4 regions of the Streptomyces sp. SS7 genome follow, and region 1 is predicted to be linked to each of the others. Evidence: riboswitches for the same ligand, from Rfam matches in the RefSeq annotation. Region 1 holds a riboswitch; each other region holds the start of a gene.
The links. A riboswitch is a leader RNA that binds a small molecule or an ion and turns the genes downstream of it on or off. The one in region 1 is predicted to bind cobalamin.
Positions count from the first base shown of each region.

Region 2: it holds a riboswitch for cobalamin, as region 1 does, so the genes downstream of both, U5640_RS09620 (CbtB-domain containing protein) here and U5640_RS14910 (ribonucleoside-diphosphate reductase subunit alpha) in region 1, are expected to answer to the same signal.
Region 3: it holds a riboswitch for cobalamin, as region 1 does, so the genes downstream of both, U5640_RS41740 (ABC transporter substrate-binding protein) here and U5640_RS14910 (ribonucleoside-diphosphate reductase subunit alpha) in region 1, are expected to answer to the same signal.
Region 4: it holds a riboswitch for cobalamin, as region 1 does, so the genes downstream of both, U5640_RS31960 (HoxN/HupN/NixA family nickel/cobalt transporter) here and U5640_RS14910 (ribonucleoside-diphosphate reductase subunit alpha) in region 1, are expected to answer to the same signal.

Region 1 covers NZ_CP141223.1:3,274,929-3,280,312, reverse strand. The annotation lists gene U5640_RS14915 (ribonucleotide-diphosphate reductase subunit beta) at 1-718, opposite strand, end outside; gene U5640_RS14910 (ribonucleoside-diphosphate reductase subunit alpha) at 718-3,087, opposite strand; cobalamin riboswitch at 3,211-3,343, opposite strand; gene U5640_RS14905 (GNAT family N-acetyltransferase) at 3,389-3,895, opposite strand; gene U5640_RS14900 (sodium:solute symporter) at 4,043-5,384, opposite strand, start outside.
Region 2 covers NZ_CP141223.1:2,146,198-2,151,581, forward strand. The annotation lists gene katG (catalase/peroxidase HPI) at 1-1,696, shown strand, start outside; gene U5640_RS09610 (histidine phosphatase family protein) at 2,062-2,658, shown strand; gene U5640_RS09615 (CbtA family protein) at 2,705-3,457, opposite strand; gene U5640_RS09620 (CbtB-domain containing protein) at 3,477-3,698, opposite strand; cobalamin riboswitch at 3,735-3,892, opposite strand; gene U5640_RS09625 (hypothetical protein) at 4,429-5,384, opposite strand, start outside.
Region 3 covers NZ_CP141223.1:9,282,158-9,287,541, forward strand. The annotation lists partial or broken gene U5640_RS41725 (transcriptional regulator) at 1-20, opposite strand, end outside; gene U5640_RS41730 (S8 family serine peptidase) at 274-2,073, opposite strand; partial or broken gene U5640_RS41735 (electron transfer flavoprotein subunit alpha/FixB family protein) at 2,516-2,620, shown strand; cobalamin riboswitch at 2,673-2,849, shown strand; gene U5640_RS41740 (ABC transporter substrate-binding protein) at 2,903-3,952, shown strand; gene U5640_RS41745 (iron chelate uptake ABC transporter family permease subunit) at 3,949-4,962, shown strand; gene U5640_RS41750 (ABC transporter ATP-binding protein) at 4,959-5,384, shown strand, end outside.
Region 4 covers NZ_CP141223.1:6,937,594-6,942,977, reverse strand. The annotation lists gene U5640_RS31960 (HoxN/HupN/NixA family nickel/cobalt transporter) at 87-1,187, opposite strand; cobalamin riboswitch at 1,215-1,426, opposite strand; gene U5640_RS31955 (metalloregulator ArsR/SmtB family transcription factor) at 1,513-1,872, shown strand; gene U5640_RS31950 (superoxide dismutase) at 2,284-2,931, opposite strand; gene U5640_RS31945 (Fur family transcriptional regulator) at 3,078-3,521, shown strand; gene urtE (urea ABC transporter ATP-binding subunit UrtE) at 3,599-4,291, opposite strand; gene urtD (urea ABC transporter ATP-binding protein UrtD) at 4,299-5,105, opposite strand; gene urtC (urea ABC transporter permease subunit UrtC) at 5,102-5,384, opposite strand, start outside.

The DNA of each region.
Region 1 (5,384 bases):
GCCGGAGCTGCTCGTCGAACAGCTCCGGCTCCTCCTTGCGGACCGTGTCGACCACGTCGAACGCGAAGCTCATGTGCATGGTCTCGTCCCGGAACACCCAGTTGGTTCCGGTGGCGAGACCGTGCAGCAGACCCCGGCTGCGGAACCAGTAGACGTACGCGAAGGCGCCGTAGAAGAACAGGCCCTCGATGCACGCGGCGAAGCAGATCAGGTTCAGCAGGAAGCGGCGGCGGTCGGCCCGCGACTCCAGGCGGTCGATCTTCTCGACCTCGTCGATCCACCTGAAGCAGAACTCCGCCTTCTCGCGGATCGAGGGGATGTTCTCGACCGCCGCGAAGGCGGCCGCCCGGTCGTCCGGGTCGGGCAGGTAGGTGTCCAGCAGCGTCAGATAGAACTGGACGTGGACGGCCTCCTCGAAGAGCTGCCGGCTCAGGTACAGGCGCGCCTCGGGGGAGTTGATGTGCTTGTACAGCGTCAGCACCAGGTTGTTCGCCACGATCGAGTCGCCCGTCGCGAAGAAGGCGACCAGCCGGCCGATCAGGTGCTGCTCCATCGGGGACAGCTTGGCGAGGTCCGCGACGTCCGAGTGGAGGTCGACCTCCTCCACGGTCCAGGTGTTCTTGATGGCGTCCCGGTAGCGCTCGTAGAAGTCCGGGTAGCGCATGGGGCGCAGCGTCAGCTCGAAGCCGGGGTCGAGCAGGTTCTTGTTGCTGGGCATTACTGGCAGGCCTCGCAGGACTCGGGGTTCTCGAGGGAGCAGGCGACGGCGTCGGGGTCGGCCGTCTGCTGCACCGGGATGGTGGTCGGCGTCTGCGCCTGGGCGGCCCGGGCGATCCGGGTCGCCGGACGCGAACGCAGGTAGTACGTCGTCTTCAGGCCCGACTTCCAGGCGTACGCGTACATCGAGGAGAGCTTGCCGATGGTCGGCGTCTCCAGGAACAGGTTCAGCGACTGCGACTGGTCCAGGTACGGGGTGCGGGCCGCGGCCATGTCGATCAGGCCGCGCTGCGGGATCTCCCACGCCGTCCGGTACAGGGCCCGTACGTCCGCCGGGATCCACGCGAAGTCCTGCACCGAGCCGTTGGACTCGCGCAGCGCCTCCCGGGTGCGCGCGTCCCACACGCCCAGCTCCTTGAGGTCCTGCACCAGGTACGAGTTGACCTGGAGGAACTCACCGGAGAGCGTCTCGCGCTTGAACAGGTTGGACACCTGCGGCTCGATGCACTCGTAGACGCCCGCGATGGAGGCGATGGTGGCGGTCGGCGCGATGGCGAGGAGCAGGCTGTTGCGCAGGCCCGTCGTCGCGATCCGCGCGCGCAGCGCCGCCCAGCGCTCCGGCCAGGTGAACTCCACGCCGTAGTGGTCGGGGTGCAGCACGCCCCGCGCGGTACGGGTCTTGTCCCAGGCCGGCAGCGGGCCGCTGCGCTCGGCGAGGTCGGCGGAGGCCTCGTACGCGGCGAGCATGATCCGCTCGGCGATCCGCGTCGACAGCGCGCGCGCCTCGGCGGAGTCGAACGGCAGCCGCAGCTTGAAGAAGACGTCCTGCAGACCCATCGCGCCCAGGCCCACCGGACGCCATCTGGCGTTGGACCGGCCCGCCTGCTCGGTCGGGTAGAAGTTGATGTCGACGACCCGGTCCAGGAAGGTGACGGCGGTGCGGACGGTGGCGTCCAGCCGCTCCCAGTCGAGATCGGCGGTCGCGGGGTCGACGAACGCGCCGAGGTTCACCGAACCCAGGTTGCAGACCGCGGTCTCGCCGTCGTCCGTGACCTCCAGGATCTCCGTGCAGAGGTTGGAGGAGTGGACGACATGGCCCGGCAGCGCCGTCTGGTTGGCGGTGCGGTTGGCCGCGTCCTTGAAGGTCATCCAGCCGTTGCCGGTCTGCGCGAGGGTCCGCATCATCCGGCCGTACAGATCACGGGCCGGGATGGTCTTCCTCGCGAGCCCGGCCGCCTCCGCCTTGCGGTACGCGGCGTCGAACTCCTCGCCCCACAGGTCGACCAGCTCGGGCACGTCGGCGGGGGAGAACAGCGACCACTGCCCGTCGGCGTTCACCCGGCGCATGAACTCGTCCGGGATCCAGTGCGCCAGGTTCAGGTTGTGCGTACGGCGGGCGTCCTCACCGGTGTTGTCGCGCAGCTCCAGGAACTCCTCGATGTCGGAGTGCCAGGTCTCCAGGTAGACCGCGGCCGCGCCCTTGCGCCGCCCGCCCTGGTTCACGGCGGCGACGGAGGCGTCCAGGGTCTTCAGGAACGGCACGATCCCGTTGGAGTGCCCGTTGGTGCCGCGGATCAGCGAACCGCGCGAGCGGATGCGGGAGTACGACAGCCCGATGCCGCCGGCGTGCTTGGACAGCCGGGCCACCTGGTGGTAGCGGTCGTAGATCGAGTCCAGCTCGTCCAGCGGGGAGTCGAGGAGGTAGCAGGACGACATCTGGGGGTGCCGGGTGCCGGAGTTGAAGAGGGTGGGGGAGGACGGCAGGTAGTCGAGCCGGCTCATGAGCCCGTAGAGCGCGGCGACCTCGTCCACGGAGCGGGCCGTGTCGTCCTCGGCGAGACCGCTCGCGACGCGCAGCAGGAAGTGCTGGGGCGTCTCGACGACCTTCCGGGTGAGGGGGTGGCGCAGCAGGTAGCGGCTGTGCAGCGTGCGGAGCCCGAAGTAGCCGAAGCGGTCGTCGGCGGCCGGGTCGATCAGCGCGTCCAGCCGGTCCGCGTGCAGCCGTACGAACGTGGCGGTGCGGTCGGCGACGAGCCCCTCGCGGTGGCCGACGGCGACGGACCCGGTGAAGGACGTGACGCCCTGGGAGGCGGCCTCGGCGGCGATGGAGACCGTCAGCAGCCGGGCGGCCAGCTTCGAGTAGGCGGGGTCCTCGGAGATCAGGCCGGCGGCCGCCTCCGTGGCCAGCTCGCGCAGCTCCGTCTCGTCCGCCCGCGCCGAGCGGCCGCGCAGCGCGGCGGCGGCGACCCGACCGGGGTCGGCGTCGGGGAGGTCGGCGGTCAGCTCGGTCAGGGTCCGCAGCAGCGCGGCACCGGGACCGTCGAAGTCCGGCTGGATCGCTGAGGCCGGATCGGCTGGCGCGATGGTCACGTGGGGCTCTCCCTCGCTCGGCAGGGGGCCTCGCACAGGACAGGGGGCAGCACACGAGCGCGCACGGCGTCGCGTCCACCGGCCCACTCCACGAGACCCGGACGTCAAGGCACCCGGACCGGGACGGCCGGGTGCGCTGTCGGCAGGTCCTCGGACTGACGCTCGGGCACAGACGTGCACGAGTACACCGTTGCGGGACAGTTCCGGATTCGCACCGGATTCCCCTGCGGCGACAACGAGCATGAGCATACATCTTGTGCTCGCCTGTAACGCCACCCCCAGATGTTGTGTCGGGGTGGTGTCAGAGTGTCAACTCGTAGGTGAGGAGAGTGACGTCGTCCAGGTGCGGCACGGGATTCCAGTCCCGCCCGGGCGTACGGACGAAGCCGAGACGTTCGTAGATCCGGTGGGCGGCGTGCATGCTGCGCTGGGTCGACAGGACGACCGCCGTGCAGCCCTCCGTGGCCCGCGCGCGGTCGAGACAGGCGCGCACGAGGGCCTCCCCGGCGCCCCGGCCCCGCGCGTCGTGCGCGACCGCCAGGGCGCGGATCTCGGCCTCGCCGGGCCGCGCGATGTCGGCGACCGGGCCGGGCCCGGCGACGAAGGTGACACCGCCGAGGAGCCGGTCGCCGTCCACGGCCACGAGCACCTCCGCGGCGGCCGCGCGGGCGGCGACGTCCTTGAGCACCGGCAGGTACTCGTCCCCCTCGCCGTAGTCGAGGAGGCCGTCCTGGAGATAGGCCTGTGCGGTGATGTCGCCGAGTGGCCCGTATTCGGCGGGACTCGCTGTGCGGATGACCAGGTCCATGCGGGTGATTGTGGACGACAGCGGGCCGCCGTTGTGCATGGTTTTCGGCGGCCCGCCGCGGGTGGTGCGTGGCCGGCCGGGGCCCAGGCGGCGGAGCCGCAGGGTGATACGGCTCCGCGCCCCCTGGTGGGCCGGGGTCGGCGTCGGTCAGTGGCTCGTCCCCGCCGTCGCCGGGGGAAGTTCCACCTGTACCCCCGGGTCGCCCGCGTCCGCCGTGTAGTCCTCGGGCCTGGTCTCGTCGACGCCCTCGGGGGCCTTCACGGCCTTCAGGACGAAGGTCAGCACGACCGTGACCGCGACGTTCAGGACGAAGGCCGTGAGACCGATGTAGCCGATCTCGCCGATGCCGGGGATCTCCTTGGCCGAGCCGCCGAAGTGCTTCTGGGTGGGGGAGGCGACCCCGTACGCGGCGAACGTGCCGTACACCATGCCGACCGCCCAGCCGGCGAGCAGGGCCCAGCGGTGGAACCAGCGGGTGAACAGGCCGCCGACCAGGGCCGGGAAGGTCTGCAGGATCCAGATGCCGCCCAGCAGCTGGAAGTTGATGGCGACCGTCTTGTCCATGGTGAGGACGAACGCGAGGGCGCCGATCTTGACCAGGAGCGAGACCAGCTTGGAGACCTTCGTCTCCTGCTGGGGGGTGGCGTCCGGCCTGATGAAGTCCTTGTAGATGTTGCGGGTGAACAGGTTCGCGGCCGCGATCGACATGATGGCCGCCGGGACGAGCGCCCCGATGCCGATCGCCGCGAACGCCACGCCCGCGAACCATGACGGGAACATGTCCTCGAAGAGCTGAGGGATGGCGAGCTGGCCGTTGGTGACCTTGACGCCGGCCGCGATCGCCATGAAGCCCAGCAGGGCCAGCAGACCGAGCATCAGGGAGTACAGCGGCAGGATCGTGGTGTTGCGGCGGATCACGTCACGGCTCTTGGAGGACAGGGTCGCGGTGATCGAGTGCGGGTACATGAAGAGCGCGAGCGCGGAGCCCAGCGCCAGCGTCGCGTACGTCCACTGCCCCGGTTCCGCCGGGGTCAGCGCGCCGCGCGGCTTGCCCGTCGCCGGGTTGGTCCGGCTGAACGCCTCACCGGCCTTGGCGAAGATGTCGTCGAACCCGCCCAGCTTGATCGGGATGTAGATGATCGCCACCGCGATGACGATGTAGATCAGCGTGTCCTTCACGAACGCGATCAGTGCGGGGGCGCGCAGACCCGAGGAGTAGGTGTACGCCGCGAGCACGCCGAACGCGATCAGCAGGGGCAGGTCCTTCACGAACCAGTTGGTGTCGTCGCCGCCGACGCCCATCACGTCGAGCACCGCCTGGATGCCGACGAGCTGGAGCGCGATGTAGGGCATCGTCGCGAGGATGCCGGTCAGGGCCACCGCCAGCGACAGGCCCTTGGAGCCCCAGCGCCCGCGCACGAAGTCCGAGGTGGTCACGTACCCGTGCTTGTGGGAGACCGACCACAGGCGGGGGAGGAAGGTGAAGATC
Region 2 (5,384 bases), 1.1 Mb from region 1:
CCTGGAGCAGATGGGCTTCGAGACCTTCGGCTTCGGCGGCGGCCGCGCCGACGTCTGGGAGGCCGAGGAGGACGTCTACTGGGGTCCCGAGAAGGTCTGGCTGGACGACCAGCGCTACACCGGCGACCGCGACCTGGAGAGCCCGCTCGGCGCCGTCCAGATGGGCCTCATCTACGTCAACCCCGAGGGCCCCAACGGCAACCCGGACCCGGTCGCCGCGGCCCGCGACATCCGTGAGACGTTCCGCCGCATGGCGATGAACGACGAGGAGACCGTCGCCCTCATCGCCGGTGGTCACACCTTCGGCAAGACCCACGGCGCCGGCCCGGCGGACAACGTGGGCGCCGAGCCCGAGGCCGCGCCGATCGAGGCGCAGGGCCTCGGCTGGGCCAGCACCTACGGCTCCGGCAAGGGCGGCGACGCCATCACCTCCGGCCTGGAGGTCACCTGGACCGCCACGCCGACCCAGTGGAGCAACGGGTTCTTCAAGAACCTCTTCGAGTACGAGTACGAGCTGACCGAGTCCCCGGCCGGCGCCAAGCAGTGGGTCGCCAAGAACGCCGAGGCGATCATCCCCGACGCGCACGACGCGTCGAAGAAGCACCTGCCGACCATGCTCACCACCGACCTGTCGCTGCGCTTCGACCCGGTCTACGAGCAGATCTCGCGCCGCTTCTACGAGAACCCGGCCGAGTTCGCCGACGCGTTCGCCCGCGCCTGGTACAAGCTGACCCACCGTGACATGGGCCCGAAGTCCCTGTACCTCGGCCCGGAGGTGCCCGAGGAGACCCTGCTCTGGCAGGACCCGCTGCCGGCGGCCGAGGGCGAGCCGATCGACGCGGCCGACGTCACGGCCCTCAAGGCCAAGCTGCTCGCCTCCGGTCTGACCGTCTCCGAGCTGGTCTCCACCGCCTGGGCGTCCGCCTCCACCTTCCGCGGCAGCGACAAGCGCGGCGGTGCCAACGGCGCCCGGATCCGCCTGGAGCCGCAGCGCTCCTGGGAGGCCAACGACCCCGACCAGCTGCGTCACGTCCTCAGCGTCATCGAGGGCGTCCAGGCCGAGTTCAACACCGGTGCCAAGAAGGTCTCCGTGGCCGACCTGATCGTCCTCGGCGGTGCCGCCGCGGTCGAGAAGGCCGCCAAGGACGCTGGCTTCGACGTGGAGGTCCCCTTCACGCCGGGCCGTGTCGACGCGACCGACGAGCACACGGACGCCGAGTCGTTCGCCGCGCTGGAGCCGACCTGGGACGGCTTCCGCAACTACACCGGCAAGGGCACCCGCCTGCCGGCCGAGTACCTGCTGCTCGACAAGGCGAACCTGCTCACCCTGAGCGCCCCCGAGATGACGGTCCTCGTCGGCGGTCTGCGCGTCCTCGGCGCCAACAGCGGCGGGTCCAAGCACGGTGTGTTCACCGACACCCCGGGCGTCCTGACCAACGACTTCTTCGTCAACCTGCTCGAGCTGGGCACGACCTGGAAGTCCACCTCGGAGGACCAGCACACCTTCGAGGGCCGTGACGACGCGGGCAACCTCAAGTGGACCGGCACCCGCGCCGACCTCGTCTTCGGCTCCAACTCCGAGCTGCGCGCCCTCGCCGAGGTCTACGCGGGCGACGACGCGAAGGAGAAGTTCGTGAAGGACTTCGTCGCGGCCTGGGCCAAGGTCTCGGACCTGGACCGGTTCGACCTGGTCTGACCCTGAACCGACCCTGAACTGAGCGAGGGCGCCCGGGCCTGCCCCGGGCGCCCTTCGCGTTCAGCTCCGGGGTCCTGGGGCAGCACCGGTTGGGGACCGGCCCCGTCGAGCGGCGTGCCGTCGAGCGGCGTGCCGTCGGCGGTGGTGGCGGGGAGAACGGCCGCCTTGCCGAAGACGGGGTCGATCTCGGCCCACGACAGCACGGCGTGGTGGCCGTCCGCCCCGTGCACGCCGATCCGGGCCGGCCGTCGGGCCGTGGTAGCTTGCCGAAGCCACCGTCACCCGGGCCGCCCCCTGCGGACCGCCCGCACCTACGCTTCCTGGGCACGCTCCCGACCGCACGGACCGCACCCCCAAGGAGCCTCGTGACCAGCCGTGTCAGCTTCGTCCCGCCCGCGATGAACGACTCCCTGCGCCGGGCCCGCTTCGACGACGGTGGCTCGCTGGACGCGGGCGGCCTGGCCCGGGCGCGGGCCGCCGCCGGGTCGCTGCCCGCCGCCGTACGGGTGGTGCTCTCCCCGAGTGTGCGCTGCCGGGAGACGGCGGCCGCCCTCGGGCTGGACGGGGTGGAGGAAGGGGACCTGGCGGGCCTGGACGTGGGGCGATGGCGGGGCCTGACCCTCGCCGAGGTCGGCGCCGCCGAGCCGCAGGAGGTGGGCCGCTGGCTCGCCGACCCCGACGCGGCACCGCACGGCGGGGAGTCGGTGGCGGACCTGTGCGCGCGGGTGGAGCGCTGGCTGCGGACGGCGGCCGGGACGGCCGGGCACACGGTCGCGGTGGTCGAGCCGGAGATCGTACGGGCCGTGGCGGTGCGGGTGTTGGGGGCGCCGACGGCGGCGTTCTGGCGGCTCGACGTGCCCCCGCTGGGCGTCACCTCGGTCAGCGGGCGGGACGGCCGCTGGAACCTGCGGCTCGGACAGCCGCCGGCCCCGGCGGGCGAACAGGGCGACGACCACGCATGACAGGGCCCCCGGACGATCCGGGGGCCCTGGTGTCATGACGGTCGGCTCACTGCGGGACGGTCATCGCCGCCCGCGCCGAGGCCTTCACGGGCCTGGGGTTCAGGAGCCGTTCGGCCAGTTCGCCGAAGAGGAGGCCGAAGGCCGTCCACAGGGTGATCTGGAGGGCCAGGGTGGACAGGCGGAACCGCCACAGCAGGGTGGCCGGGAAGTCCGCCGGGACTTCGTTGACCGCGGGCAGGAACGCGTACGCCAGACCGATCAGGGTGACGAAGCCGAGCACGGCGACGACGGTGGCGTACCAGGTGCCGAGCCTCGGCGCGAGGCGCTTGCCGGCGATCACCGCGGCGATCGCGAGGAGCACGCCGAGCAGCATCATCAGGAAGAACAGGGTGGTGCGTTTGGCGATCGTGTCGTGGTCGCCGACCGCGGGCGGGTTGGCCGGGTACTTCAGGAACGGCACGACGTACACGGCCAGCAGCGCGGCCCCCGACAGCAGCAGCGCCGTGGCCCGCGGGCCGAATCGGCCGACCCGGCCGAGGGCGAAGCAGTAGGCGAGGGCGGCGATGCCGCCGAAGGCGACGCCGTAGACCAGGACGCCGGTGGCGAGACCTGCGGTGGACTGCAGGGAACGGGAGACGAGTTCGACCTCGTGCTCGTGGGCGTGGGACTCCTCGAAGCCGATGGCGCTGTCGACGTTCGGCTCGCCCAGGAAGTAGGCGACGACGAGGGCGAGCACGCCGGCCGCGAGGCCGGCGAGCATGCCCCGCACCAGAAGGTTTCGCACGGTTGCGGAATTCATGGTGGTGCGGCGCCCCTCGTCAGTGGCAGGGGAAGCCGAGCAAGTGGCGGGCGTCGTGCACCCACTCGTGGACTCCCTCGCCGGAGACGACGGAGGTGGCGCCCTGCTCGGCGCCGACGAAGTACAGCAGGACCAGCATGAGGATGCCGAAGAAGACCGCCCACGGAGCGATGTCCTTGAGCGGCAGCTTGGCGGGAACGGCGGGTGCGGCGGTGGTCGGCTGGGCGACGTGCTGCGCCATGGGCAGGGCCTCCTCTGGGAGTTCGCGTCCCATCTCGGTGGTGCACAGGACGACGGCCCCGGGTCTGACTCGCGGTCCGCTCCCGCTGCGGGGAGCGCACCGTTCACAGTGGCGCGACCGTGCCGGATTTCCACCGGCTTCCGTGTTTCCGTCGTCGATATCAGAGTGAAGGTACCGTGCCCCGCGGAACTGGCCAAGAGCGCATGGTCCGACGTGATCGGACTCTCCCCGCCCCCGACGGCCGCGCGGCCGGCCGCTCCGGGGCCGCTTGATCGTCTTCATGGTGCAGTGCGAAGTGACGTTCCTGATCCGCGGGATGGTCATGACCGGGCTGGACACCTCCGTCGCCCTCGGCCGTGAGACGGCGTCGGGGGCGGGGACGGGCCGCCTGCCACGACCGGGGCCGGCCCGGTGCGCCGCTGCGCCGCTGCGCGCGAACGGGAGCGCCGGCCGGTCGGCCGCGATGGCCGCCACGGTCCCCTCTGTGGCCGCACCGATCAGTCCGCGGGCGCTGCGCGCCGCCTACGACCGTGTGCCAGGCGCAGGTGCTCAGCCTGACCGATCCCGAAGCCTTCGGGCGGACTACCGGCGTCTGCTGACCAGGCCGGGAGACACCACGGGTTGCCGCTGGCGGCTCTGCCCGGTGGGTGCCCCCGGCCGGGACAGGGCACTGCGGCGGGAAGTCGACGAATGCCTTCCGGGGGGCTTCGTCGCACCGCTGCGTCGGGAGTCAGGGCCTGCCGCCGACGATGGTGGCTAGGGCTGTTACTGCGCTTCGGGTCCAGGCGTACTGGGCTTGGGCGCGTGTTGCCCGGTCGTCGCAGGCCGGGTATCCGAAGGCTCCCGTTGTGTTCTGCTGTGCGATGAGGAAGGAGATGGCGTCCTGGGTGATGCGGTGACGGCCCCACCCGTCCTGGGCAAGGCTGCGGATGGCGGCTGCGATCTGGCCGAGGTGGTACGTCTCTCTGGCTTCGCGCAGGGAGACGGCGGCCTGAAGCGGGTAGAGAGGCTGTTCGTGCGGCACAGCCTGACGGGGGACGGCGGCGGTTGACGGGCCGAGGAGACCGAGGTCGACAAGCCGGTGCACATTGTCGTAGATGTCGGCAGGGACCATGTCGAGTGAGCTGACCACATCGGCTGTGGCCTTGAGGAAGTGTTCCAAGGACGGACAGCCGACTCCCGCTGTGCGGAGGGCCAGGGCGAACTCTCCCGCGACTTCCATGCCCTGTTCCTGCCAGAGGGCCGGGGCCGAGTCGGCCAGGCGCGCCGCGTAGTGCTCGAGCGCCGGCCGGGCGAGGTGGTGTTCCCGGATTGCGGCGGCCCCGACAGCAGCGGCCGCGACACCGGGAAGCCCCACGCGCGGGTCTTTCATCATGCTTTCGTCGCACAGCCACAGGACAGCGCGCCTGAGGGGCGCTTCCAGAGGGACATCCGCAGTCGGCAGATCCGGGCGTGGCTTGGCGGGCCGTCGGGGGCTTCGCTCGAGAAGGCCGGCCAGGGCGGCGACGATGGTGGTGTGGTACCCCTCCGCCCAGTGGCGGAACTCGTCATCCCCACTGTCCAGTCCGGGGTGGATGATGCCTTCGGGCCCGTTCACCCGCCCGTTGTCCTCCTGGACGGATTCCAGGAACCGCCATGCCCGGTCTGCCGCTGGGGAGTCGGTGATGCCGAGGCAGTACAGGCAGC
Region 3 (5,384 bases), 6.0 Mb from region 1:
ATCAGCTCCAGCCCGGAGAGCGGTCAGACGGCCAGGTTCCGCCGCCGGCCATTTCGACGAGCTTGAGGGAATGCGCTGCTCGAGCCGGCCGCACTCCGCGCCGACCGCACGGGCAGCGGGGACGCGGCTGCGCGCGCCGCGACCCCGCTGCCTCCCTGGACACCTCCGGCCTGGTGGCCCCGACCGCGGCGTACGACGCTGCCGAGACCCATCTGGCTTCTGCCGCCCAGCAGTTCGCCCCCGGCCGAACAGACCGCGTTGCCGGGCCCTGCCCTAGAAGGTCAGGTTCCAGGCGTCGATCTTGCCCGTGTCGGAGGCGGCGTTGTCGTTGACGCGCAGCTTCCAGGTGCCGTTCGCGACCTCCGAGGAGGCGTTCACGGTGTAGGTCTGGGCGATGTTGTCGGCGCTGCCGCCGGTGTGGTTGTGCAGCGTGTACTCGGTGCCGTCCGGTGCCACCAGGTCGACCTTCAGGTCACCGATGTAGGTGTGCTTGATGTCCACACCCACCTTGAGAGTGGCCGGGGCGTTGCCCGTCACACCGGTGACGGCGATCGGGCTCTCCGCGGTCGCGTTGTCGGCGATGGCGAAGTCCGCGAGGTTCTCGAAGTACGTGCCGGGCGGCGGGGTGGTGCCGACGGCCTTGAGGGCGTCGACCTGTCCTTCGCCGAAGAACGAGTTGTTGGCCGTCGTGCCCGTGCAGCGGCTGTCCGAGGGGCAGGCGATGTCGTTGGCCTGGGCGGCCAGCTTGGCGCGGAGCTGCGCGGGGGTGATGCCCGGGTTGGCGCTCGCGAGGAGTGCCGCCACGCCGACCACGTGCGGCGTGGCCATCGAGGTGCCGCTCTTGCTGCCGTAGCCGCCGCCGGGGACGGTGGAGTACACGCTGCTGCCCGGCGCCGCGACGTCGATGACGCCCTGCCCGTAGTTGGAGAACGAGGCCTTGGTGACGCCCGTGCCGTTGGCCGCGACCGTGACCACGCCCGGCAGCTCGGTCGGGATGTCGAGGCAGGCGTTGGTGATGGTGCGGGTGACCGGCGTCGAGTCGTTGGGGCTCGCTGAGTCGGTCGTCTTGTGGGCGAGGTCGTAGTTCTCGTTGCCCGCGGCGGCGATCTGGAGGGAGCCCTTGCCCTCGGCGTACTCCTGGGCGCGCTTGACGCCCTCGATGATGGCGGCCTGGTCGATGTTGTCCGGGCAGTTGAACTGCCAAGGGTCCGTGTAATAGCTGTTGTTGGTGACCTTGAAGCCGTGGTCACCGGCCCAGACGAAGCCGCAGACGGTGTTCTCGGCGAAGAAGAAGGAGTTGCCGGGCTCGGCGACCCGGACCGCGGCGATCTTCACTCCGGGGGCCACACCGACGACGCCCTTGCCGTTCTTGGCCGCGGCGATGGTGCCCGCCACGTGGGTGCCGTGCGTGTCGACGTCCCGCCAGGCGCCGGTACGGGTGTCGGGCTTGCCGTAGGCGCAGGAGACCGAGTCGGCCGCGTCGAAGTTGGGCGCCAGGTCCTGGTGCTGGTCGTCCACACCGGTGTCCAGGATGCCGACCGTGACGGACGCGGAGCCCGGGTTCACGGCCCAGGCCTGGTCGGCCTTGATCTGGCTCATGTCGGCCCGGACCGGTTCTCCGGCCGGGGTCGAGGCCTGGGCCGGATTTGCCGGGAGCGTCGGGTTGTAGGCATCGGCCGGGACGTCCGAGGTGCGCGTGGCGCCGACCTGCTGCACGCCGGCGACGCCGCGCATGGTGGCGGCGAATCCGCTGGACGCCGAGTGGGCGACGATCACGCCGATGGCGTCGTAGTTCGAGAAGACGGTGCCGCCGTTGGCGGCGATCGCGGAGCGGACCGCCGCATTGTCACCGGGGGCGGTGATCACGAGGTAGGCACGCGTGCCGGCCACCCAGGCCGCGCTCTGGGAAGCCGGCACGGCGGCCGGGGCGTGGGCCTTGGCGGCCGGCGCGGTGGAGGAGACGACGGGGAGCGTGCCGGCGAGGGCGCCCGGGGTGCCGAACGCGAGGGCGGCGCCGAGCGTGGCCGCCAGGACCAGCGTGCGTCTTGGGCGGCTGGATATGTGGGGTATCAATGCGTCCTCCGGAGACGGCCCGGCCGTGCTGGTGGCAGCGGCCGGGCCGTACGAAACGAGTGGTGGATGCAAGATGTCAGGTGCATGCCCTAGTGCGGAAGTACCTTTCCGCGCAGGGGCGTTATGGAGGCATGGCTGAAAATAGACCTGCCCCGGGCGTCGGCGGGGCCCGGAATCCGCTGGGAGCCCGGCGACGCCGACCGCGTTGCAGGGCCGACCTCAAGCACGCGTACCGACGACGGCGTCAGAGCGTCGGCTCGTGCTCGCGCAGATGGGCGATGATCAGGCTTGTGAGGCCTCGGGGGCCTCGTCGGGGACCCAGCGACTGAGATCAACACCAGGACGCCGGGCTCGGCTTTGGCCGCCTCATGGTCAGGGGATACGCGGGGCACCAGCCAGGTTCGCGACCACAACGGTCGTCAGATGCCTCACGCATGGTCAGCCCGAGCTCTGCTTCGCCGCCGGGATCTCCGGCGCCATCCAGCACCGCGCCGGCATGCAGACCTCGAAGACCGTCGTCGCGGTGAACAAGGACGAGGAGGCTCCGTGTCGACGTCGCTCCCCGTGACCGAGCGCACGATCTGACCGTACGTCGGACTTGATAGCCTCGGTGTGCCAGTCGAGCCACACCCGAGGCCAGGGAATCCGGTGCGAATCCGGAACTGACGCGCAGCGGTGAGGGGGACGGGCGGGGCACGACGCCACTGGGAGACCGGGAAGGCGCCCCGACCGGACGAACCCGAGTCCGAAGACCTGCTGGCACCTCCGCGCCCCCGCGCGGGGGACACCCGTAGGCCAGGCTCCGCGTACGAGCCCCGACCCCCGAGGCGTGCCCGTGCTCCGTTCTCCCGCCCCATCCCGTACCGCGGCGTTTCTCCTCGCGTCCGCTGTGCTGCTCACCGCCTGCGGCTCCTCCGGCGACCAAGCGGCATCGAAGAAGACCACGGCCGCCGGCTACCCGGTGGTCCTCGACAACTGCGGTCACAGGAGCACCCTGAAGGCAGCCCCGAAGCGGGCCGTCTCCCTCAACCAGGGCACCACGGAGATCCTGCTCTCCCTCGGCCTCGCCGACCGCATGGCCGGTACGGCCACCTGGACCGACCCCGTGATGAAGGGCCTGGAGAAGGCCAACGCCTCGGTGCCGCGCCTCGCCGACAACAACCCCTCCTTCGAGAAGGTGCTGGACGCCGAACCCGACTTCGTCACCGCCTCGTTCGTCTCCACCCTCGGCGCGGGCGGGGTCGCCACCCGCGAGCAGTTCGAGAAGCTCGGCGTGCCCACCTATGTCTCCCCGTCCGACTGCGCGGCGGGCAAGGACAACGACAGCGGCGGCGACGGATCACGCAGCAAGCCACTCACCCTCGACGCCGTCTACGGCGAAATAGGCGACCTGGCACGCGCCTTCGGCGTCGAGGAGCGCGGCGAGAAGCTGGTCGCCTCGCTGAAGAAGCGGGTGAGCACGGCCACCGCCGGACTGCACGCCTCGGACGTCTCCCTCATGTACTGGTTCGCCAACTCCCAGTCGCCCTACCTCGCCGGCTGCTGTGGTGCGCCCGGCGCCGTCACCCGCGCGGTCGGCGCGGAGAACGCCTTCGCCGACACCCACGACGAGTGGCCCCAGGTCAACTGGGAGACCGTCGCCGACCGTGACCCCGACGTCATCGTGATCGGCGACCTGACCCGCAAGCAGCAGACCGCCGAGACCGCGCAGGCGAAGATCCGCTTCCTGGAGACGAACCCCGCCACCCGCAACCTGACCGCCGTGAAGAAGAAGCGGTACGTCCTGCTCAGCGGGCAGGCGATGAACCCGTCCATCCGCACGATCGAGGGGATCGAGAAGGTCGCAGCCGGTCTGCGTGACTTCGGGTTCGCCAAGTGAACGTCCGCTCGCTGCTGTTGACGGGCGGGGGACTGGTCGCGCTGTTCGTGTCGATCGCCGTCGCCGTGACGATCGGGCCCGCCGACATCTCCACCGGTGACGTCTGGGCGTCCGTCGCGGCCCATCTCGGCCTGGGGGAGGGCACGTTGGCTCCGCTGCGGGACGGCATCGTATGGGACCTGCGGATGCCGCGGACCCTGCTCGCCGCGGTGTGCGGGGCCGGACTCGCCGTCTGCGGCGCGGTCATGCAGTCGCTGCTGCGCAACCCGCTCGCCGACCCTTTCGTGCTCGGGGTCTCCTCCGGCGCGTCCACCGGGGCGGTCGCCGTGGTCGTGCTGGGGGTGGGCGGGGGAGCCGTGTCCCTGTCGGCGGGCGCCTTCCTCGGCGCGCTGCTCTCCTTCGCCCTGGTGCTGCTGCTCAGCCACACCCTCGGCGCGAGCACGGACCGGGTCGTGCTCTCCGGGGTCGCGGCCATGCAGCTGTTCTCCGCGCTGACCTCCCTCACCGTCCTGACCTCGGCGGACGCGGAGACCACGCGGGGCGTGCTGTTCTGGCTGCTGGGCTCGCTCACCGGCGCCGACTGGGGACAGGTGCTGCTCTGCGCCGTCGTCCTGGCGGTCGTGCTCGTGGTCTGCCTCGGGTACGCCCGTACGCTCGATGCGTTCGCCTTCGGTGACGATGCCGCCGCGGGACTCGGGGTCCGGGTCGCCCGCACCCGCCTGGTCCTGCTCTGCGCGACCGCGCTGCTCACCGCCGCGCTGGTCAGTTGCGCCGGCGCCATCGGCTTCGTCGGCCTGGTCCTGCCGCACGCCACCCGGGCCCTCACCGGCTCCGGGCACGCCCGTCTGCTGCCGGTCACCGCGCTGACCGGCGCCGTCTTCCTGGTGTGGGTGGACACGCTCGCCCGTACCGTCCTCGATCCCCAGGAGGTCCCGGTGGGCGTCGTGACGTCCCTCATCGGCGTGCCGGCGTTCGTGGCCGTGCTCTACCGAGGACGGAGCAGGGCATGAGCAGCCTGCACGCGGACGGGGTCGTACGGCGCCTGGGAGACAAGGTCGTCGTCGACGGCGTCACGCTCACCCTGCACCCCGGTGAGACCGTCGGCCTGCTCGGCCCCAACGGCTCAGGAAAATCGACGTTGTTGAGACTGCTGGCCGGTGTCCTCGCGCCCACTGCCGGAGTCGTGACCCTGGACGGGCGCCCGCTCACCGAGGTCAGCCGCCGTGCCACTGCCCGCCGTGTCGCCACCGTCGAGCAGCACGCCGACACCCAGACCGAGCTGACCGTCCGGGACGTCGTCGCCCTCGGCCGCATCCCGTACCGCCGCGCCTGGGCGCCCCCGACGACGGCCGACGCGCAAGCCGTCACCGAGGCCCTGGCGCGCACCGGCCTGGCCGACCGCGCCGGACAGTCCTGGCACACGCTCTCCGGC
Region 4 (5,384 bases), 3.7 Mb from region 1:
TCTGGCACGGAGGCCGGAACAATGAGGACGGCGTCGCTCTTCACCGCCCCGGCCGCACAGCCCGGCAGTGGATCATGCCCCGGGTGTCAGCCGCCCTCGGCGAGACGGGCGGCCCATCTCTGCTCCACCTTGGCCAGCCGCCAGTACACCAGCGCCGCCGCCCACACGAGCACGAACAGGCCGACGATGATGTAGCCAACGTTGCCCAGGTCCAGGCTGGCGATCCAGCCGGTCACCGCGTCGCGCAGACCGAGCTTCTCGTGCAGCACCCCGACCAGTTCGATGGTGCCGATCAGAAAGGCGACCGCGATCGACAGGCCGGTGATGGCGAGGTTGTAGAACACCTTGCGCACCGGGTTGGAGAACGCCCACTGGTAGGCGAAGTTCATGAACGTCCCGTCGAGGGTGTCGAACAGGCTCATCCCTGCGGCGAACAGCAGCGGCAGGCACAGGATCGCGTACCACGGCAACCCGGCCGCCGCGCCGCTGCCCGCCATCACCATCAGGGTGACCTCGGTGGCGGTGTCGAAACCGAGACCGAACAGGAAGCCCAGCGGGAACATCTGCCCCGGCCGGGTGATCGACCTGGTGAAGCGGCCCAGGACGCGGTTCATGAATCCCCGCGAGTCCAGGTGCTGTTCGAGAGCGGCCTCGTCGTACGTGCCGGAGCGCATCGCCCGGAAGACCCGCAGGATGCCGGCGAGCGCCACGAGGTTGAGCGCCGCGATGAGGTAGAGGAAGGTCCCGGAGACGGTCGTGCCGACGACACCGAGTGTCTGGTGGGTGCGGGAGTCGTCGTTCAGCAGCGTGCCGGCGAGCTGCGCGCCTCCCGCGACCAGGGCGGCCATCGCGACCACCACGCTGGAGTGGCCGAGCGCGAACCAGAAGCCGACCGATACCGGCCGCTTGCCGTCGGCCATCAGTTTGCGGGTGGTGTTGTCGATCGCGGCGATGTGATCGGCGTCGAACGCGTGCCGCATACCGAGCGTGTACGCGGTCACCCCGAGGCCGATCCCGAACGCCTTCGAACCGACCTCGTAGTGCCCCGGCACGACGAGCAGGAACAGGATGCCGAACGCCAGCACGTGCAGCGCGGCGATCACCGCCAGAAGACCGGCGGTACGGACGGTGTCCTCGCGCCGCCAACGAAAGACAGAAGGCACGTCAGGCCCCGTGGACAGGGTCATACGGTCACGCTCCAGCACCTCGTGGATCTGTTCGTGAAGTGCCGTGGCCGGTCTCCTGGCTTACGGGTGCGCGCGTCTTCCGTCCCGGCCTTCCCATCCGCCAAGGGGCGGACAGTGACCGTGCACAAATGGGACGGAGACTCCCCGATCACAGTGGCGAGGGCCGCTCCGGTCTGAACCCCCCGAACCACGAAGGGCTGTCACCGGTCTTCCCGAACACCACGGCCCGCCCACCGTACGGGCGACCGCTCACACCTGCATACCTGCACAGCTGCGCAGCTGCGCAGGTATGCAAGATCACACTGCCACCTGCGAGGATGCGTCCATGCATCTCGTCCCCGCCGAACGCGCAGACCGCATCGCCATCGACGGCCACCGGGTCTGCGACGCCGTCGCCGCCATCGGCGAGCCCGACCATGTCCGGGCCTGGGCGGAACGGTTCTCCCTGCTCTCCGATCCCGGGCGCCTCGCCCTCCTGATGGCCCTGCGCCAGACGGGTCCGCTCGCTGTCTCGGACCTCGCCATCGCGACCGGAATGAACGACCCCGCCGTGTCCCAGGCCCTGCGACTCCTGCGCGCCGCCGACGTCGTGGCGGGCGAGAAGGACGGGCGGGTGGTCCGCTACCGGATCATCGACCCGATCACCACTGACCTGCTCAAGCACTGCATCAGCGGGAGCGGCTGAGCGGCGACGGCCTTCTGGCCAACGCACCGCCGTCAGCGGCCTCTCAGGCCCATTCTCTGCGCACCGGCCCCGATCGACCTGTTCCATCCGGCCTGCCCCATCGCCAGTGGACAGGGAGGAGAACGGCCCCTCGCGACACTCCCCATGCCCATGTCCCTGGGCCGTGTCGAATGCCACGCCGACTCATGGGGGCTCGACCTCCAACACAAACCGACCCGTAAGCGGCGTCCGCTGGAGCCGACATCACCCGCTCCAGGGACCGCCCAGCCACCGGGGCTCAGCCTGAGACTCCGTACGGCCGAAGGGCTCCCGCAAGTCACGTCCTCACGGGAGCCCTTCTTCCTACCGCCTGCAAGTGAAGGTTGAGAAGACGATCACGAGCAGGACGACTGTGCCGACGCGGCTACTGCGTCACGGGCGGAGCAGCAGGCTGTCGCCGCGCTCCTTGGCGGCGGCGTAACGCCGGGCCACGTCCTGCCAGTTCACGACGGCCCACATGGCGTCGATGAAGTCGACCTTCTGGTTCTTGTACTGGAGGTAGAAGGCGTGCTCCCAGGCGTCGAAGACCAGGACCGGGGTGGAGCCCTGGCCGACGTTCCCCTGATGGTCGTAGACCTGCTCGACGATCAGTCGGCCGCTGACGGGCTCGTAGGCAAGGACGCCCCAGCCGGAACCCTGGGTGGTGGCGGCGGCCTTGGTGAGCTGGGCCTTGAAGCCGGCGAAGGATCCGAAGGACTCGGAGATTGCGTCGGCGAGGTCGCCCACGCCGTCCTGGGCCAGGGGCTCGCCACCGCCGTCCTTCGGGCCGGTCATGTTGTGCCAGTAGATCGAGTGCAGGATGTGCCCGGAGAGGTGGAAGGCCAGGTTCTTCTCCAGGCCGTTGATCGAGCCCCACGACTCCTTGTCCCGCGCCTCCGCGAGCTGCTCCAGCGTGTCGTTCGCGCCCTTGACATACGCCGCGTGGTGCTTGTCGTGGTGCAGCTCGATGATCTCCGGGTTGATCACCGGGGCGAGCGCCGAGTAGTCGTACGGGAGCTCCGGGAGCGTGTAAACCGCCATGTCCAACGTCCTCCGACATAATTGCCACTCATGTGCAACTGCACGCTAGCAGCAAGAGAAGCGCGCTGCCGATCAGGCGTTGGTCCTAGGACTATGTGCCGTGTCGTGGTGGGCGCGGAATGCGGCACTTCGAGAGGGGCGGGGAGGTGAGCGGGTCCACGCGTGGCGGCATGGTGGCGCCGCCCGAGCCTCGTGCTCTGTTGCAGCGGCACGGGCTGCGCTGCACCCCGGGGCGCCTGCAGATCGTCGCGTTGTTCACTGCTTCGGCGCGTCATCTCTCCGTCGCCGAGGCATGGGAGGAGCTGAGCCGGAGTGGGCCGCCCGTGCACCCCACCACGGTCTACCGCACTCTGGAGACCCTCACGGCGGTCGGGCTGACGTACGTCGTGCACGGGCCTGGTGCCACGCGCTACTGCGTTCCCGGAGAGCCGCACCATCACGTCGTCTGCCAGGACTGCGGCGATGTGGAGGGGCTCGCACACGACCGTCTGAAGGACGCGGTGGGCCGGATCGAGGAGCTGACCGGGCTACGGCCGGACGCGTCGGGATCGCTGCTGGTGTACGGCCGTTGTGCCCGGTGCGGCGACTGAGCCGTGACAGAAACTTCGAGCGGACCCTCGACGGAGACCGATGTCTCGCGGTCGAGGGCCCGCTGCGGGACCGGCTCTCACACGCTGAGCGCCGCCCGGACGGTCTGCTCGGCGGCTGTGCCGCCCTCGCCGGAGGACGTCACCCGTCCGGCCTCCAGCACGTAGTACCGCTGGGCGGCACGCATCGCGAAGCCGACGTGCTGTTCGACGAGGAGGACGGAGAGTCCGCCGCGCCGGGTGAGGGCGAGGATCGTCTCCTCGATCTCGGCGACGACCGACGGCTGGATGCCTTCCGTCGGCTCGTCGAGCAGCAGGAGCCGGGGGCGGGTGATCAGGGCGCGGGCGAGGGCGAGTTGCTGGCGCTGGCCGCCGGAGAGCAGGCCGGCACGGCGGCCGGACAGCTCGCGCAGGACCGGGAAGAGGTCCAGCGCCTCGGCGACGGCTTCTTTTCCGTCGGATCGTCCGTCGGCGACGAGTTGGAGGTTCTCGGCGGTGGTGAGGTGGGGGAAGGACTGCTGGCCCTGGGGGACGTAGGCCATCCCGCGGGCGACCCGCTGGTGCGGGGCGAGGTGGGTGATGTCCTCGCCGTCGAGCCGGACGGTGCCGCTCTTGGCCTTGATCAGGCCCATGGCGGTGCGCAGCAGTGTGCTCTTGCCGGCGCCGTTGTGGCCGAGGACGGTGGCGACGCCGTCCTTCGGGACCGAGACGGTGACGCCGTGCAGGACCGTGGTGCGGTCGTATCCGGCCTGGACGGAACTGATCTCCAGCATCTCTGACTCACGCCTCCTCGGCGACGGCCACCGGAGTGGCAGGGGCGGGCTGGGGTTCGGGTTCTGCGGCGCGGCCGAGGTAGACCTCCTGCACCTTGGCGTCGGCCTGGACCTCTGCGACCGTGCCCTCGCTGAGGACCTTTCCGGCGTGCAGGACGCTGACGCTGCGGGCGAAGGAGCGCATGAAGTCCATGTCGTGCTCGATGACGACGACGGTGCGGTCCGCGCTGATCCGCTGGAGCAGTGCGCCGGTGGCCTCGCGTTCGTCGTGGCTCATGCCGGCGACGGGCTCGTCGAGCAGCAGCAGCCTGACGTCCTGGACGAGCAGCATGCCGATCTCCAGCCACTGCTTCTGTCCGTGGGCGAGGACTCCGGCGGGGCGGTCGCGCAGGTCGGTGAGTCCGGTGGTCTCCAGGGCCTTCGCGACCGGCTCGGGGATGTCCTTGCGGCGGCGGAGCATCGTCCACACGCCCCGTCCGGCGCCTGCCGCGATGTCGAGGTTCTGCAGGACGGTCAGTTCCTCGAAGACGGTGGCCGTCTGGAACGTACGCCCGATCCCCATGCGGGCGATCTTCTGCACCGGCTTGCCGAGCAGGTCCTGGTCGCCGAAGCGGACCGAGCCCGTCGCTTTCACCAGTCCGGTGACGGCGTCGACCAGGGTGGTCTTGCCGGCGCCGTTGGGGCCGATGAGGAAGCGCAGGTCGCCGGGGTGGATGTCGAGGTCGACGCCGTCGACGGCGGTGAAGCCGTCGAAAGTGACCCGCAGGTCGCGGACGGTCAGTCCCTCGCCGCCCGTGCCATTCTCGGCGCTCATGCCGTCTCTCCCGTCGTACGAGTAGCGGTGGCACTACGGCGCTTGCGCAGGACGACGCCCAGGCTGGCCAGGCCGCCGGGCAGGAAGCCGACGGCGACCACGAACAGCAGGCCCTGGAGGTACGTCCACGCGGCGGGGAAGGCGTCCGAGAGGGTGCTCTGCGCCCAGGCCACCGCGATCGCGCCGAGCACCGCGCCCACGAGTGAGGCCCGGCCTCCGACGGCCGCGCCGATGACAAAGCCGATGGAGGGCACGATCCCGATCAGTGCCGGGGAGATG